DNA from 3 places in the Arthrobacter sp. Y3225209 genome. Region 3 is predicted to be linked to each of the others. Evidence: predicted binding sites of a transcription regulator. Region 3 holds the regulator's gene; each other region holds the start of a gene.
The links. The regulator LexA, encoded in region 3, represses DNA repair genes until DNA is damaged. The targets are predictions, from matches to a motif close to TCGAACANNTGTTCGA.
Positions count from the first base shown of each region.

Region 1: the regulator LexA is predicted to act here: its motif matches at 1,134-1,149, upstream of AC5RVB_RS12045 (HNH endonuclease signature motif containing protein).
Region 2: the regulator LexA is predicted to act here: its motif matches at 1,979-1,994, upstream of AC5RVB_RS09250 (DUF6504 family protein).

Region 1 is NZ_JBNHFW010000021.1:29,656-34,119, forward strand. Features, by position in the region: gene trxB (thioredoxin-disulfide reductase) at 1-315, opposite strand, end outside; gene AC5RVB_RS12040 (GNAT family N-acetyltransferase) at 431-970, shown strand; gene AC5RVB_RS12045 (HNH endonuclease signature motif containing protein) at 1,196-2,746, shown strand; gene AC5RVB_RS12050 (ABC transporter permease) at 2,982-3,857, opposite strand; gene AC5RVB_RS12055 (ABC transporter ATP-binding protein) at 3,854-4,464, opposite strand, start outside.
Region 2 is NZ_JBNHFW010000013.1:70,839-75,302, forward strand. Features, by position in the region: gene AC5RVB_RS09240 (MDR family MFS transporter) at 1-1,372, shown strand, start outside; gene AC5RVB_RS09245 (hypothetical protein) at 1,369-1,815, opposite strand; gene AC5RVB_RS09250 (DUF6504 family protein) at 2,092-2,403, shown strand; gene AC5RVB_RS09255 (DNA polymerase III subunit alpha) at 2,485-4,464, shown strand, end outside.
Region 3 is NZ_JBNHFW010000027.1:33,594-38,057, forward strand. Features, by position in the region: gene hisB (imidazoleglycerol-phosphate dehydratase HisB) at 1-340, opposite strand, end outside; gene AC5RVB_RS13760 (histidinol-phosphate transaminase) at 456-1,556, opposite strand; gene AC5RVB_RS13765 (LysM peptidoglycan-binding domain-containing protein) at 1,738-2,103, opposite strand; gene lexA (transcriptional repressor LexA) at 2,590-3,339, shown strand; gene AC5RVB_RS13775 (ATP-dependent DNA helicase) at 3,454-4,464, opposite strand, start outside.

The DNA.
Region 1 (4,464 bases), on a different contig from region 3:
GGCCTTGTAGCTTTGCCCGTTTCCCCCGGCCACCTTCTTGGTGTGCCCGGCAAGATCCACCGACACGGCGTCGTCGTACTCCACCACGGCACCGAACTTCTCCGCCTGCCTGCGCAGGTTTTCCATGAGGTCCGGGCCCTGGATGCCGTCGGCAAAGCCCGGAAAGTTTTCCACCTCGGTGGTGTTCATCAGGGCCCCTCCGGCCGTGACGGACCCGGCCAGGATGCGCGGCTTCAGCCCGGCACGTGCGGCGTAGATGCCCGCGGTGTAGCCCGCCGGACCGGATCCGATGATCAGTACGGAATCGGTGCCCATTTCAGTGTCCCTTTCCGGTGCCGCTGCGGGGTTTCTTCAAGTCTGGCGGGGATCAGGTTAGGGTCGTAACCCCGGACGCAGATAAGCGGTATCGGAACCGGCAAAGGAGCCAGCATTGGCAGCGGCACTCAGGAGCATCCAGCTGATCCAGCTTCCCCGCGGGGTAATCGACGCGTTGGCGGCGGGCGATCTGGACGGCGCCAACCGTCAGGCGCCCCTGGAACTGACCGAGCATTTCTCCCGGGACCGCCAGCCGCTGTGGCGGATCCGCAGTGCCCAGCTTCAGGAGCACCCCGGCGACGCTGTCTGGATCACTCGGGCCGTTTATGATCCCGAGCTGCGGCGGGCTGTGGGACTGGCCGGGTTTCACGGGCCGCCCGACGATGCCGGGATGGTGGAAGTGGGATATTCGGTGGACCCGGCGTACCGGCGGCAGGGTTATGCCCGGGCCGCGTTGGAGGCGCTGCTGGCCGTTGCCGCGCAGGAACCCTCCATCCACATAGTCCGGGCCACCATCAGCCCGGATAATGAAGCGTCCCGCCGGCTGGTGGAACAGTACGGTTTCGTGGCCAACGGCGAGCAGTGGGATGACGAGGACGGGCTGGAGATCATTTACGAGGTGGACGCCGGCGGGGAGGCTGGCTCAGGCGGCTGACGGCGCAGGTCTGATGCGGGGCTGCCGGGTGACCGGCGGCGGGCGGCTCGAGTACGCCGCTGGCGGCGCCGTGTGCGACGACGGCGGCCAGCTGACTACGCAGCCCGACGGCGGATTCAAAGTAAGTAGGTTGCTCCTAAAGACAGGTATTTTTCGGTCAACGACGAACGGTTTTTCGGCTCATTTCGGGACCGAAAATGTCAGTGCCGGATGAAATCCTTAGGCATGGGTCAGCTCGGGAGTACCGAACGGATAACCGAAGAATCAGGGACACAACACCAGACGGCCGAAGGCCATGCTGGCAATAAGGATGGCGCCGGCACCCCGCGCACGCTCGCGGTTTTCCATGCCGACGGCGGCGGTACGGCCGACTACGGTACGGCCGCCGACGCCGGACGTACCAGTGGACCTGCTGCAGCGGCAGACGCCAGCGCAGATTTTCCGGACGGGTTCACGGGGATCCTGACGCTGAAGAATTGGGACAGTTTTGATGAACAGGCCACCTGCGACGTGCTGGCCCGCATGGCCCATTTGGTCCGCTGGGCACAGGCTCAGGAAACGCGCCTGATCAATCACTTGGAAGAACTCTTCCGCTCAGGTCTCTGCAAGGATCTCGGCCGGGAAGAACCCGGACTGGCATTTAGCTTGGCAGCCTCGGAATGCGCCGCCGTTTTGACCGTCCCGCAGACCACCGCGCAGGCCATGATGTCGGAGGCGGCCAGGCTCTGCGAAGCCCATACCGCTACCTTGTCCGGGCTCGAAGAAGGGCGCTTCTCCTATGCCCATGCCCAGGTGGTGTTGGATCAGTGCGAGACCGTTCCAGCGTCGGAACGTCACGGGTTCGAATCCGAACTGCTGGACAAGGCCGAAGGCACAACCCGTGCCCAGTTCTCTGCCCAGGCCCGGCGACTGCGGGAGCGGACATATCCCCGGACCATTCCCGAACGGCACCTGACCGCCTTTGATAAGCGGCGGGTTGTTCTGGACCGCGACGAGGACGGCATGTCATGGCTGTCCGCGCATCTGCCGGCGGCGGACGCCCAGCAGATCTACACGGCGCTCTCCACAGCGGCCCGCGGCGAACGGACGGCAGGGGACTCCAGGACCACGGACCAGCTGCGCGCAGACATCCTGGCCCAGCTCCTTATGGGCGGTCTGGGTTCCGTCCCGTCCGGCGGGCGCAACCGTGCAGGTGCCGGCAATGAAGCCCAGCCAGGAGGGGGCAGCGGATCCAAGAATGCCGACCCCGACGCGTTCCTACCGCGGGCAGAGATTATGGTCCTCATCAACGCCGAGACTCTATTCGGTGCCAACGAGGAACCGGCCGAGCTGCACGGGTACGGTCCGATCAGTGCCGAAGCGGCCCGTAGGCTCGCCCGCACAGCTACCCGGTGGACCGGTTTGGTTCAGGATCCGGATACCGGAGAGATCCTCGGGGTTGGCAGGCGCCGAAAAGTCCCTGCCGGATTGGCCCGATGGCTAAGGGCCCGGGACGGGACCTGCCGGTTTCCTGGCTGCAGGGTTAGCACTGCAATCTCGGAAATCGACCACACCACAGAGTGGGGAAAGGGTGGCACAACGGACCATGGAAACCTGGCCCACCTATGCCGGCGGCACCACCGGTTCAAGACGTTGGGGTTTTGGACTGCGCGTCAACCAGCACCCGGCGTGATGGAGTGGACCTCGCCCACGGGCCGGGTTTACCGGACTGAGCCCTTCCTGGAAATGGGACACCGGGACACCGATCAGACGTGCCCCGAACCTGCACCGTTCTGACCCTGCGACCGGGCTCCTCGTCGGAGCGGGTTACGGCTCCTCGCCGGAGCGGGAGTTACGCCCCTCGCCACAGCAGGGTGAGGGACCCGGCCGGAGCGGGTTAGCGTTCCCGACCCGAGCGGGTTCCCGACCCGGAGCGGGTTAGGGTTCCCGACCCGAGCGGGTGAGGGTTCCCGACCCGAGCGGGTGAGGGTTCCCGATCCGAGCGGGTGAGGCGTCCCGGCCGGCGCCGTCGTCAGCGAATGCGGGACCGGATCCGCACCGCGGCGAGGACGGTAAAGACCACCACCATGGCCACCAGGACCAGAACAACGTAGCCCGTAGGCACCGCCCAGTCCCCCACATAGGCCGAGATGCCGAACAGCCGCTCCACCTCGTCGACCGCCTGCGGCTGGTCCGTCACCGCGCTCAGGGGACCTTCGGTCATTTCCTGGCGGACCACCATGGAAGCCTGCAGGAACGGCAGCGCACTCACGAAGTTACGCACCCCCTCCGGGAACGCCCCCACCGGAATGTAGGAGCCCGCCGCGAAGCCGAGGATGGTGCCCACCAGCGTGGACAGGGCAGCAAAGGACCCGGGAGTGCGGACAAACGTGACAATGAACGAGCTAAGCGCCCCGAAGGCGGTACAGCTGAGCACCAGGTATCCATAGGTGCGGGCCAGCTCTCCCGCACTGAGGAACACGCCGTCGGCCAGGGCCAGGTAGGCCAGGCTCACGGCAAACACCACGGTGGTCATGATCAGTGCAATCACCACCGTGGACAGAAGATAGCCCAGCACCAGCTGCCCGCGGCCGATAGGCGAGACAAGGAAGTCCCGGAAGCGGCCTGTGGCAGTGTCATCCACAATGACGTTCACGGCGGCCAGGCCCGTGGTGATGGCGGTGATGCCGACAATGCCGGCAAACATCCAGGCGTCAACAAAGCCCTTGATGTCCTCTTCCGAGGCCTGCGGAAAGCTCTCGGCCAGGCCCTGGGTCTGCTGATTGCCCAGAAAGAGGGTATAGAGCAGGAACAGGACCAGCGCGCCCAGAAGGGAGAAGAAAACGTTCAGCCGGTCCCGGAAATACAGGCGCAGGTTCCGGCCGGTAATGTCCATAACCACGTTCATTCGGCGTCCCCCGTCCGGCCGGTGAGGGCCAGGAATACATCGTCCATGGTGCCGTGGCGGAATTCGAAGTCCAGCACGTTGCCGCCGTGTTCGGCGAGGAGCTCCCGGGCCGTGTCGGAGCGCTCCACAGCCAGCCGGACCATGTTGGCTTCACCGCCGATGACGTCCACTCCCGTCTCCCGTGCCAGCATGCGCAGGGCACCGGGATCAGCGGAGGTGATGGACAGGACACTGCGGCTGTATTGTGCCCGCAGCGTGGTGGGCGTGCCGTCCGCGATGATCCGGCCCTTCTCGATCACGCAGACCCGGTCCGCTTCCTCGGTTTCCTCCATGTAGTGCGTGGTGAGGAAAACGGTCAGACCCTGGTTTTCGCGCAGGTCATGGATGGTGGACCAGACTATTGCGCGGCTGGCCGGATCCAGCCCGGCAGTGGGTTCGTCCAGAAAGATGATCGACGGCGAGTGCAGCAGGGCACGGGCAATATCAACGCGCCGCCGCTGCCCGCCCGAGTACGTGCTGTAGCGCCGGTCAATAAAATCCTCGAGTCCGACCAGACGGCTCAATTCCTGGATCCGGGCATTGTTCGCGGCCTTGTCCGGGGAGTAGA
Region 2 (4,464 bases), on a different contig from region 3:
GGTGGTTACCGCCTACATTCTGGCTGCGACCATAGGCCTGCCGATCTACGGCAAGCTCGGTGACCTGTTTGGCCGCAAGAGCATCTTCATCTTCGCCATTGCGGTCTTCCTCACCGGATCGGTCCTGTCCGGGCTGGCGCAGAACATGGGCCAGCTGATCGGCTTCCGTGCCCTGCAGGGCATCGGCGGCGGCGGACTGATGATCGGGGCGCAGGCCATCCTGGGGGATCTGGTCTCTCCGCGCGAACGCGGGAAGTACATGGGCCTGATCGGTGCCGCCTTCGGACTGGCCTCCGTGGGCGGTCCGCTGCTGGGCGGCTGGATCACCGATGCCTGGTCCTGGCGGTGGGTGTTCTACATCAACCTGCCCATCGGAGCGGTGGCGCTCGCCGTCGTTATCACCTCACTGCACCTGCCCAAGCCCAAGGGGAGGCGCCCGAAGCTGGACTACGCCGGCGCGGGCCTGCTGGCGCTCGCGAGCGCTGCCCTGATCATGCTGACCACCTGGGCCGGGACCACGTATGCCTGGTCCAGTCCGCAGATCCTTGTCCTGGCCGCCGTGACCCTGGCGGCCGTCGGAGCGTTTATCCCGGTGGAGCGGCGTGCTCCCGAACCCATCCTCCCGCCGGCCCTGTTCCGGCGCCGGAACTTCCTGCTGTCCGTGCTGGTGGGGATCGCCGTCGGAATCGCGATGTTCTCCACCATCTCCTACCTGCCCACCTTCCTGCAGATGGTCAACCGGGCCACCGCCACCCAGTCCGGGCTGATGATGCTGCCGATGATGGGCGGCCTGCTGCTCACCTCCATCGGCACCGGGCAGCTGATCTCCCGGACCGGCCGGTACAAGATCTACCCCGTGCTCGGCTGCGCGGTGATCATTGCCGGGCTGGTGCTGCTCTCGCGGATTTCTGACACCACCCCCTACAGCTTCACGGCGCTCGGGATGCTGGTGATGGGACTGGGCATCGGCATGCTGATGCAGAACCTGGTGCTGATAGTGCAGAACAGTGTGCCCGGGCGGGACATGGGAGCAGCGATCTCCGCGGCAAACTATTTCCGCCAGATCGGCGCGTCCTTTGGTATTGCCCTGTTCGGCTCGATCTTTATCCACCGGCTGGGCAACGAGCTGGCCGGGGCGCCGGCCGGTGCCGGAGCAGCGGTGGGCGGGGACATCAACTCGCTGAGCCCGGCGATGCTGCGCGGGCTGCCCGCACCGGCGCAGGACTTTATTGCTGCTGCTTTCGGCAACGCCCTGCCGCCGATTTTCCTGCTGAGTGTGCCCGTGGTGGCAGCCGCCCTGGTGCTGTGCCTGTTTATCCGGGAAGTACCGCTGTCCACCACGGTGCGCAGTGAAGCTGCAGAGGAGGCCTAGGTTGCGTCGTAAGTGGACAGAAGGAAAAGGACCCAGCCGATCAGCGCAGCCATGGGCAGCTGCCACAGCAGGGAGGGAATGATGTACAGCCGGGCGGCCAGCTTCTTATTGCCGGCCCGGAGCGAGGCAGTGAAGCCTGCCACGGAGGCAATCAGGGCGGTAATACCGAGGAAGCCGATGAGATTTAGAACGCCGCCCACGCCGGCGCTGACACTGCCTAAGCTGCGGATCCAAAAGTAGAAGGGCATCAGTGCCAGGGCCCAGCCGAGCGTGACGATGACCATGCCGGTGATGGCCGCCTTGCTGAAGCGCTGCCGTGCCGTTTGGGTTCCGGACAGGTCCGGGGTTTCGGTTTCCGCGGGGCCTGTTTCCGCGGCCCCGTTTTCTGCGGGGGTGGCGTACGGGTTCCGGTACGGGATATCGGGATCCAAGGTGTGCTCCATCGGTGGGCGGGAATCTGGAACCAGTGTGCACCAGGATGGTGCGCTTCTGCCGGAACCCCTTCACCTGTGGCGGATGAACGGGCCGCGGGGGTGGGCCGGCCACCGGATCGGTACTACGCGGTGCCGATTGTCAGCCCCCAGCCGTACACTGAAGAGGAAGTATTCGAATATATGTTCGAATTAGTTGGCAGTTGATAACCAGTTGGTCCCCTGTGGGAGGCCACGGGCGCGGATCCACCTGCGGTGTGCGTGGGTCCGTCGGGGAAGGGAGCTGAAATGGGTGTCTTCAGCGAAGGCATAGAGGTGGTGTGCTCGCCTGCGGGTAAGCCACTGCGGCTGGTATGGGGCGGGCGCACCTACAAGGTGGGAGCTGACCCCGTGCGCTGGTATGAACGCCGCAACTGGTGGGAAGAGGAAATGCGGGCAGAACGCGGCCGCGGCGCCGGCCTGGTGGATACCGAGATCTGGCGCGTCCAGGCGAGGGTCAGCGACCGCTCCGACCTGCGCACCCTGGACCTCTCGCACCATGTCAACACTGACCGCTGGCGCCTGATCCGGATTCACGACGCCCTGAAGGACAGCGCCTGATGAGGACGGTGCCTAATGAAGGACCATGCCTGATGCATGCCGGAGAGCAGTACCTAATGAAGAACGGTGCCTGATGCGCCCATGAGCTTTATCCATCTGCACGCGGCTACGGCCTTCAGCGCGCATTACGGGGTCTCCTGGCCCGAGGAGATGGCAGCCGCCGCGGCAGCGGACGGCGCCGACGCCCTGGCCTGCACCGACAGGGACGGGCTGTATGGAACGGTCAAGCACCTGCGTGCCTGCATGGAGGCGGGCATAGATCCCATTGTCGGGGTGGACCTTGCCGTCCTGGACAGTGGGAACGCTGTCACGGGCAGGGTGGTGATCCTTGCCCACGGGCATAACGGGGGAGCCGGCTACAGCGCCCTGTGCCGGCTGATTTCCGCCGCGCATGCCTCCACCTCGGCGTCCCGGGCACGGACCGGCAAACCCGTGGGAGTCACTATGGAACAGCTGGCCCGGTACGTCAGCGGCAGCCCGGATACCGGAGACAGTGACTCCCGGACGGCGCCTGCAGCTTCCGGGCAGGAGGGCGAACCCCTGCTCACCGTCCTGGTGGGCCCGCAGTCCGACGTCGGCCTGGCCATGCGCAGCCGCAGCTACGCCGTCGCGCGTACCCTGTTCGGACACTGGCGTGCGGCCATTCCTGCCGGGGCGCTCGCCGTGGAAGTAGTCACCCACCTGGCTCCGCCGGGGGAGAACCTCAGCCTGGCCCACGCGGTACGGATGTTCCGTCTGGCCGATGAGATGCGGATACCGGCCATCCTCACCAACGCCGTGCGCTACGTGGATGAAGACGGCGCCGCCACCGCCGACGTGCTCGACGCCGCGCGCTCGCTGACCTCGCTGTCCCGGCTGCCGGACCGACAGCCCAACGGGCAGGGCTGGCTCAAGGGGACACGGGAGATGACGGCGCTGGCCCGGGAGATCAGCTCCGAGGCTGGCTGCGGCTCGGCGGCACGGATGCTCGCCGACACTGCGGCGCTCGCGGACCGCTGCCGGATGGACCCGGTGGGGGATATGGGCTGGAAGCAGCCCGTAGTACCCGAAGCCTCGGTCATCGGCATAGAGATAGAACCCATGCAGGAACTGCGCCAGCGGTGCGAAGCCGGGATCACCCGCCGGCTGAGGTCACGGGACTCGGTTGCCGAAGCGGAGATGCGGCACCGGCTTGACCATGAGCTGGGCATTATTGACCGCCTGGGCTTCGCCTCCTACTTCCTGACGGTTGCCGAAGTCTCGGCCATGATCACCGGCATGGGGGTGCGCGCGGCGGCACGCGGTTCGGGAGCCTCGTCGCTGGTGAACTATCTGCTGGGCGTCAGCCATGTGAATCCGCTGGACCATGACCTGATCTTTGAACGTTTCCTGTCCCGGGACCGCTCCACCCTGCCGGACATCGACATTGACGTGGAGAGCGCCGAACGGCATAACGTCTACCACCGCATCTTTGAACGCTTCGGCTCCGAACGGGTAACCCTGATGAGCATGCAGAACGGGTACCGGGCACGCGGCGCCGTGCGCGACGCCGGACTGGCGCTGGGCATGCACGAAGAGGACATCGGTGCCGTGGCCAAGCAGCTGTGGCGCTTCTCGGCGCGCAACTTCCGTGAGGCGCTCGCCGAAAAGCCGGAACTGCGTGAATTCTCCGGGCAGGTGGAAAAGAACCGGCAACTGGACCTGCTGGTGGACCTCACCGAACGCCTGGACCGCCTTCCCCGGCACATCTCCATGCATCCGTGCGGGGTGATCCTGGGGGATAAGTCGCTGCTGGACCGTACCCCCGTGCAGCCCAGCGGGTTGGGCCTGCCCATGTCCCAGTTCGACAAGCACGACATGGACCCGATGGGCATGCTCAAGCTGGACGTCCTCGGGGTGCGGATGCAAAGTGCCATGGCCTTCGCCGTCCGCGAAGTGGTCCGGGTGCATTCCTCCCGGGAGGAAGTCATTGCCGCCGGCGCACACCGGGAGGGCCCCGGCAGCCCGGATCCTGAGTTCATCGAAGCCGACGGCCGGATCAACCTGGACGCGGTGCCGTTCGACGACGAACCCACCTATGAG
Region 3 (4,464 bases):
CGACGGCGTGGGCCAGCGCCTCGTCCAGCGGAACAGTAGCCTCGCCGAACCGGCGGATGCCTGCCTTGGTGCCCAGGGCGGTCTTGAGTGCCTCGCCGATGCTGATGGCAATGTCCTCGACCGTGTGGTGGACATCGATGTGCGTGTCGCCGGTGGCCCGGACGGTGAGGTCCATCAGGGAGTGCTTGGCCAGCGCGTTCAGCATGTGGTCGTAGAACGGCACGGAGGTGCTGATGTCTGCGCGGCCGGTGCCGTCCAGGTCCAGTTCAACGAGGACGGACGATTCACTCGTGGTCCGCTCAAGGCGGGCAGTGCGTCCGGTAGCGGTCTCCACAGTCATGGGGTTCCTTCAGGAAGGTCGGGGTCGGAGCAATGGACAAAGCTCCGGCAGGTTCTCAGTTTAGTCCCGGTGCGGCCGGGTCCCGGAATCGTGGCCGCCGCGGACGGCGGGCCGTTCAGGCCGGAAGCAGGGACCGCAGCACGGTAAGGAAGGTATCCGTTTCAGCTTCCGTACCGGCCGTGACGCGGAGATGGCCCTCAATGCCGATGTCCCGAACCAGGACGCCGGCTTCCAGTAGGCCTTCCCAGACAGCGCGGGGGTTCTCCATGCCGCCGAAGAGCACGAAGTTTGCGTCCGAGGGTGCGGGGTCCAGTCCGAGGTCCGTCAGCTCCCGCACGATCCGGTCACGCTGGCCCTTAATGTCCTCCACATTGGAAAGGAGGGCATCGGCATGGGTCAGCGCGGCGTTGGCCGTGGCCTGGGTGATGGCCGAGAGGTGGTAGGGCAGCCGGACCAGGCGCAGGGCATCCGCAATCTGGGGTGCTGCAGCCAGGTATCCGATCCGAGCCCCGGCCAGGGCAAAGGCCTTGGACATGGTGCGGGAAATGATCAGGCGTTCCCGTCCCGGCAGCAGCTGCAGGGCGCTGGGGGTATCGGCGTGGGAGAACTCCGCGTAGGCCTCATCAACCACCACGATGGCGTTGGACGCTTCGCCCGCTTCGTAGGCAGCTTCGATGACGTCCAGGCCAAGGGCCGTTCCCGTGGGATTATTCGGCGTGCACAAAATGATGATGTTCGGTGCCTGGGCACGAATCTGCGCGGCGGCCGATTCCGGGGTCAGGGAGAAATCCGCTTCCCGGGTGCCGGTGACGTAGGCGGTGCCGGTACCGCTGGCAAGCAACGGGTACATGGAGTAGGTGGGCGGGAAGCTCATGGCCGTCCGGCCGGGACCGCCGAAAGCCTGCAGGATCTGCTGGAGAACCTCATTGGAACCGTTGCCTGCCCAGATGTTCTCCGGCACCAGCCCGTGGCCGAGGTACCGTGCCAGGTTTTCCCTCAACTGCGTGAATTCTCGGTCCGGGTAGCGGTTCAGCCCGCCGACGGCGGACTCCACTTCGGCAACGATGGCCCGGCGCACGTGCTCGGGCAGTCCATGGGTGTTTTCGTTGACGTTCAGCAGGATCGGCACATCCAGCTGCGGGGCCCCATAGGGCGTCAGGCCTCTGAGGTCATCGCGCAGGGGAAGTCGGTTCAGGTTTTCCAGCTGTTCACTCACCAGTACAGCTTAAGGCGCTGCGGGGACAGTTCCGGAATCCGGGCCGCCTGCCTGCACTTCTAAGTCCCTCCATGAAGAACGCTCCCTAGGCGGAGACCGGTCCCCGGATAAAGACCAGTCCGCGAGCCTGAGGCAGGGGACGGCTCCCGCATGCAGCACGCAGGAGCCCGGTTCCCGAAGGTCAGCGCGTCACCGGGATGTAGAGCTGGCGGCCGGCCGGCACAGTGGCATCATCCAGGTTGTTCAGTTCCACGATGTCGGCAACTACGGTGCGGGGATCCCGGTCAGGGGCGAATTCCGTGGCGAGAGACCACAGGGATTCCCCGTTCGAAACGCTCACCTGGATAGTGCGGGTCTGCTCCGGGGAGTTGCCCGAGGCCATGGCGGGTGCGGTGAAGAATCCAATGAAGACCAGCAGGGCGGCCGAGGTCAGCATCAGCGGTGCTCCAACCAGGAGAAGCCGGCCCCGGCGGGTGAGGCGCAGAGGTGCCTGGGATAAAGCGGGTGCGGCTGCAGAAGGAACAGCGGGAAGTACGTGTACTGACATGTCAATACCTTTCCGGTCCGAAGCGCAGAGCTGCCGCCGTCCGCCCGCAATAAGCACGGGAGGAAACACTGCGGCTCGAAACTGCATTCGAACATCTGGTGGAGCCACCGAGGTGTCGGCAGCCCGGACTCGAACGTATGTTCTAAGTTGTACTCGAACATTTCTAGCACTTATCTACGAACAATGTCGAGACTCGCTCGAATATATGTTTGATAAACGTGCTGCGCTCCCCTAGCGTTGAACCCATCGGAAGCGGCTGGAACCAACTAACCATCCGCCTCTGACAAAACGGCCGGGACCGGACAAAGACCGGGCTGCAGCACCGCCCGGACAGAACCAGACCGCCAGATTCAAACCGCCAGAACCGCCAGAACCAACCGGCCCGCAACCGCGGGCCGTCCGTGAAGGGAAGCCGACGTGGCCCGCAGGACTGTTTCCAATGGCAGCACCCCTCCCCCTGCCGCGCCGGCAGGCCGCTCCAAGGGCCTGACTGCGCGCCAGACCAAGATCCTGGAAACCATCCAGCGTTCGGTTAGCACCAACGGCTACCCGCCGTCCATGCGCGAGATAGGCGACATTGTCGGTCTGGCGAGCCTTTCCAGCGTCACCCACCAGCTGAGCCAGCTGGAGAAACTCGGTTACATCCGCCGCGACCCCAAGCGCCCCCGGGCCATGGAGATCCTGGTTCCGCTGCTGCTGCGCGATGCCGGTTCCTCCCGTAACGGCGAGGCCCCCGGCGCTGAGTCCGCAGGCACCTCCGGTTCCGGCAATGCCGTCACACGTCAAAGCTCCGCGCAGGACGGGTCCGCTACCGGCGTGGCCGGCTCAGGCGGCGCGGTGGCAGACCTCACCACGGCAATCGACACGGCCATGGTGCCCCTGGTGGGACGGATCGCCGCAGGCGGGCCCATCCTTGCCGACCAGCAGGTTGAAGAAGTGGTTCCCCTGCCCCGCCAACTCGTGGGTCACGGTGACCTGTTTATGCTCCGGGTTGCCGGTGACTCCATGGTCGATGCGGCCATTTGCGACGGCGACTGGGTGGTGGTGCGGCGCCAGCCCACCGCCGAGAACGGTGACATCGTCGCGGCCCTGCTGGAGGACGAGGCCACGGTCAAGACGTTCCGCCAGCGCAACGGGCACACCTGGCTGCTGCCGCAGAACACGCGCTACGAACCGATTCTGGGCGACGAAGCGACCATCATGGGCAAAGTCGTATCGGTTATGCGTTCCCTCTAGGCTCCAGACCGAAATACCCACAGGGACTAAACAGCAGTGCCCCGGCTACCGGCCGGGGCACTGCTGTTTAACGGCACGTGTTTATCCGCGCGCATATCGACTGGTCCAGCCGGGTCATCTTCCCGCGTCCGCTGGCTGCCCGGCGAGCCGCTGCAGTGCCTGCAGGACCACGGCCCGGTCGGTCGTGGCCCAGAAGGGCGGCAGGGCTGCCCGCAGGAAGCTGCCGTACCGGGCGGTGGCCAGGCGGGAATCAAGCACCGCAACCACGCCTTTGTCGCCGGAAGCCCGGATCAGCCGGCCGGCGCCCTGTGCCAGCCGCACGGCGGCGTGGGTGGCGGAAACGCTCATAAAGCCGTTGCCGCCCGCCTTGGCCACGGCACGGGTGCGGGCGGTCATCAGCGGATCATCCGGGCGCGGGAACGGGATCCGGTCCATAATCACCAGCCGGCAGGAGGCTCCCGGAACGTCAACACCCTGCCAGAGGGACATGGTGCCGAACAGACAGGTCTCGTCATCCTCCGCAAACTGTTTGACCAGGGCGGACATGGTGGATTCACCCTGGCACAGGATGGGGAAATCCACGCGGGAACGCAGCGCCTCGGCGGCTTCCTCGGCCGCCCGGCGGGAGGAGAACAGTCCCAGCGCACCGCCTCCGGAGGCCTTGATCAGGGCCTCAATCTCGTCGAGCTGTTCCGGCGAGGTTCCACGTCCCGGTTTGGGCAGGTCCTTCGCCACGTACAGCACACCCTGGCGGGGGTAGTCGAAAGGGCTGCCGACGTCGGTGCCCGTCCATTTCGGGGCACCGGCACCCAGGAGTCCCAGCGCGCCGGCCACGGGGCCGAACTCGGCGCCGATGGCAAGGGTCGCCGAGGTCAGGACCACGGTATGCCCGTCGAAGAGTCCCTCCCGCAGCCGGCCTGCCACGGACAACGGGGCCACGTTGATGACGGGCGGCGAATCCTCTTCGGGCGCGGTGTAGCCGGCGCCGGGCGCAAAAGTGCTCGTCCGCGATGCCCAGACGACCTCGCCGGAATTGCCGGCATCGAGGATGCGTTCGCACATTTCCTGCACAGCCAGCAGCCGTGAGCGGGCCATCTGCCGCCCGCCGTCCACTGCATCCGGGCC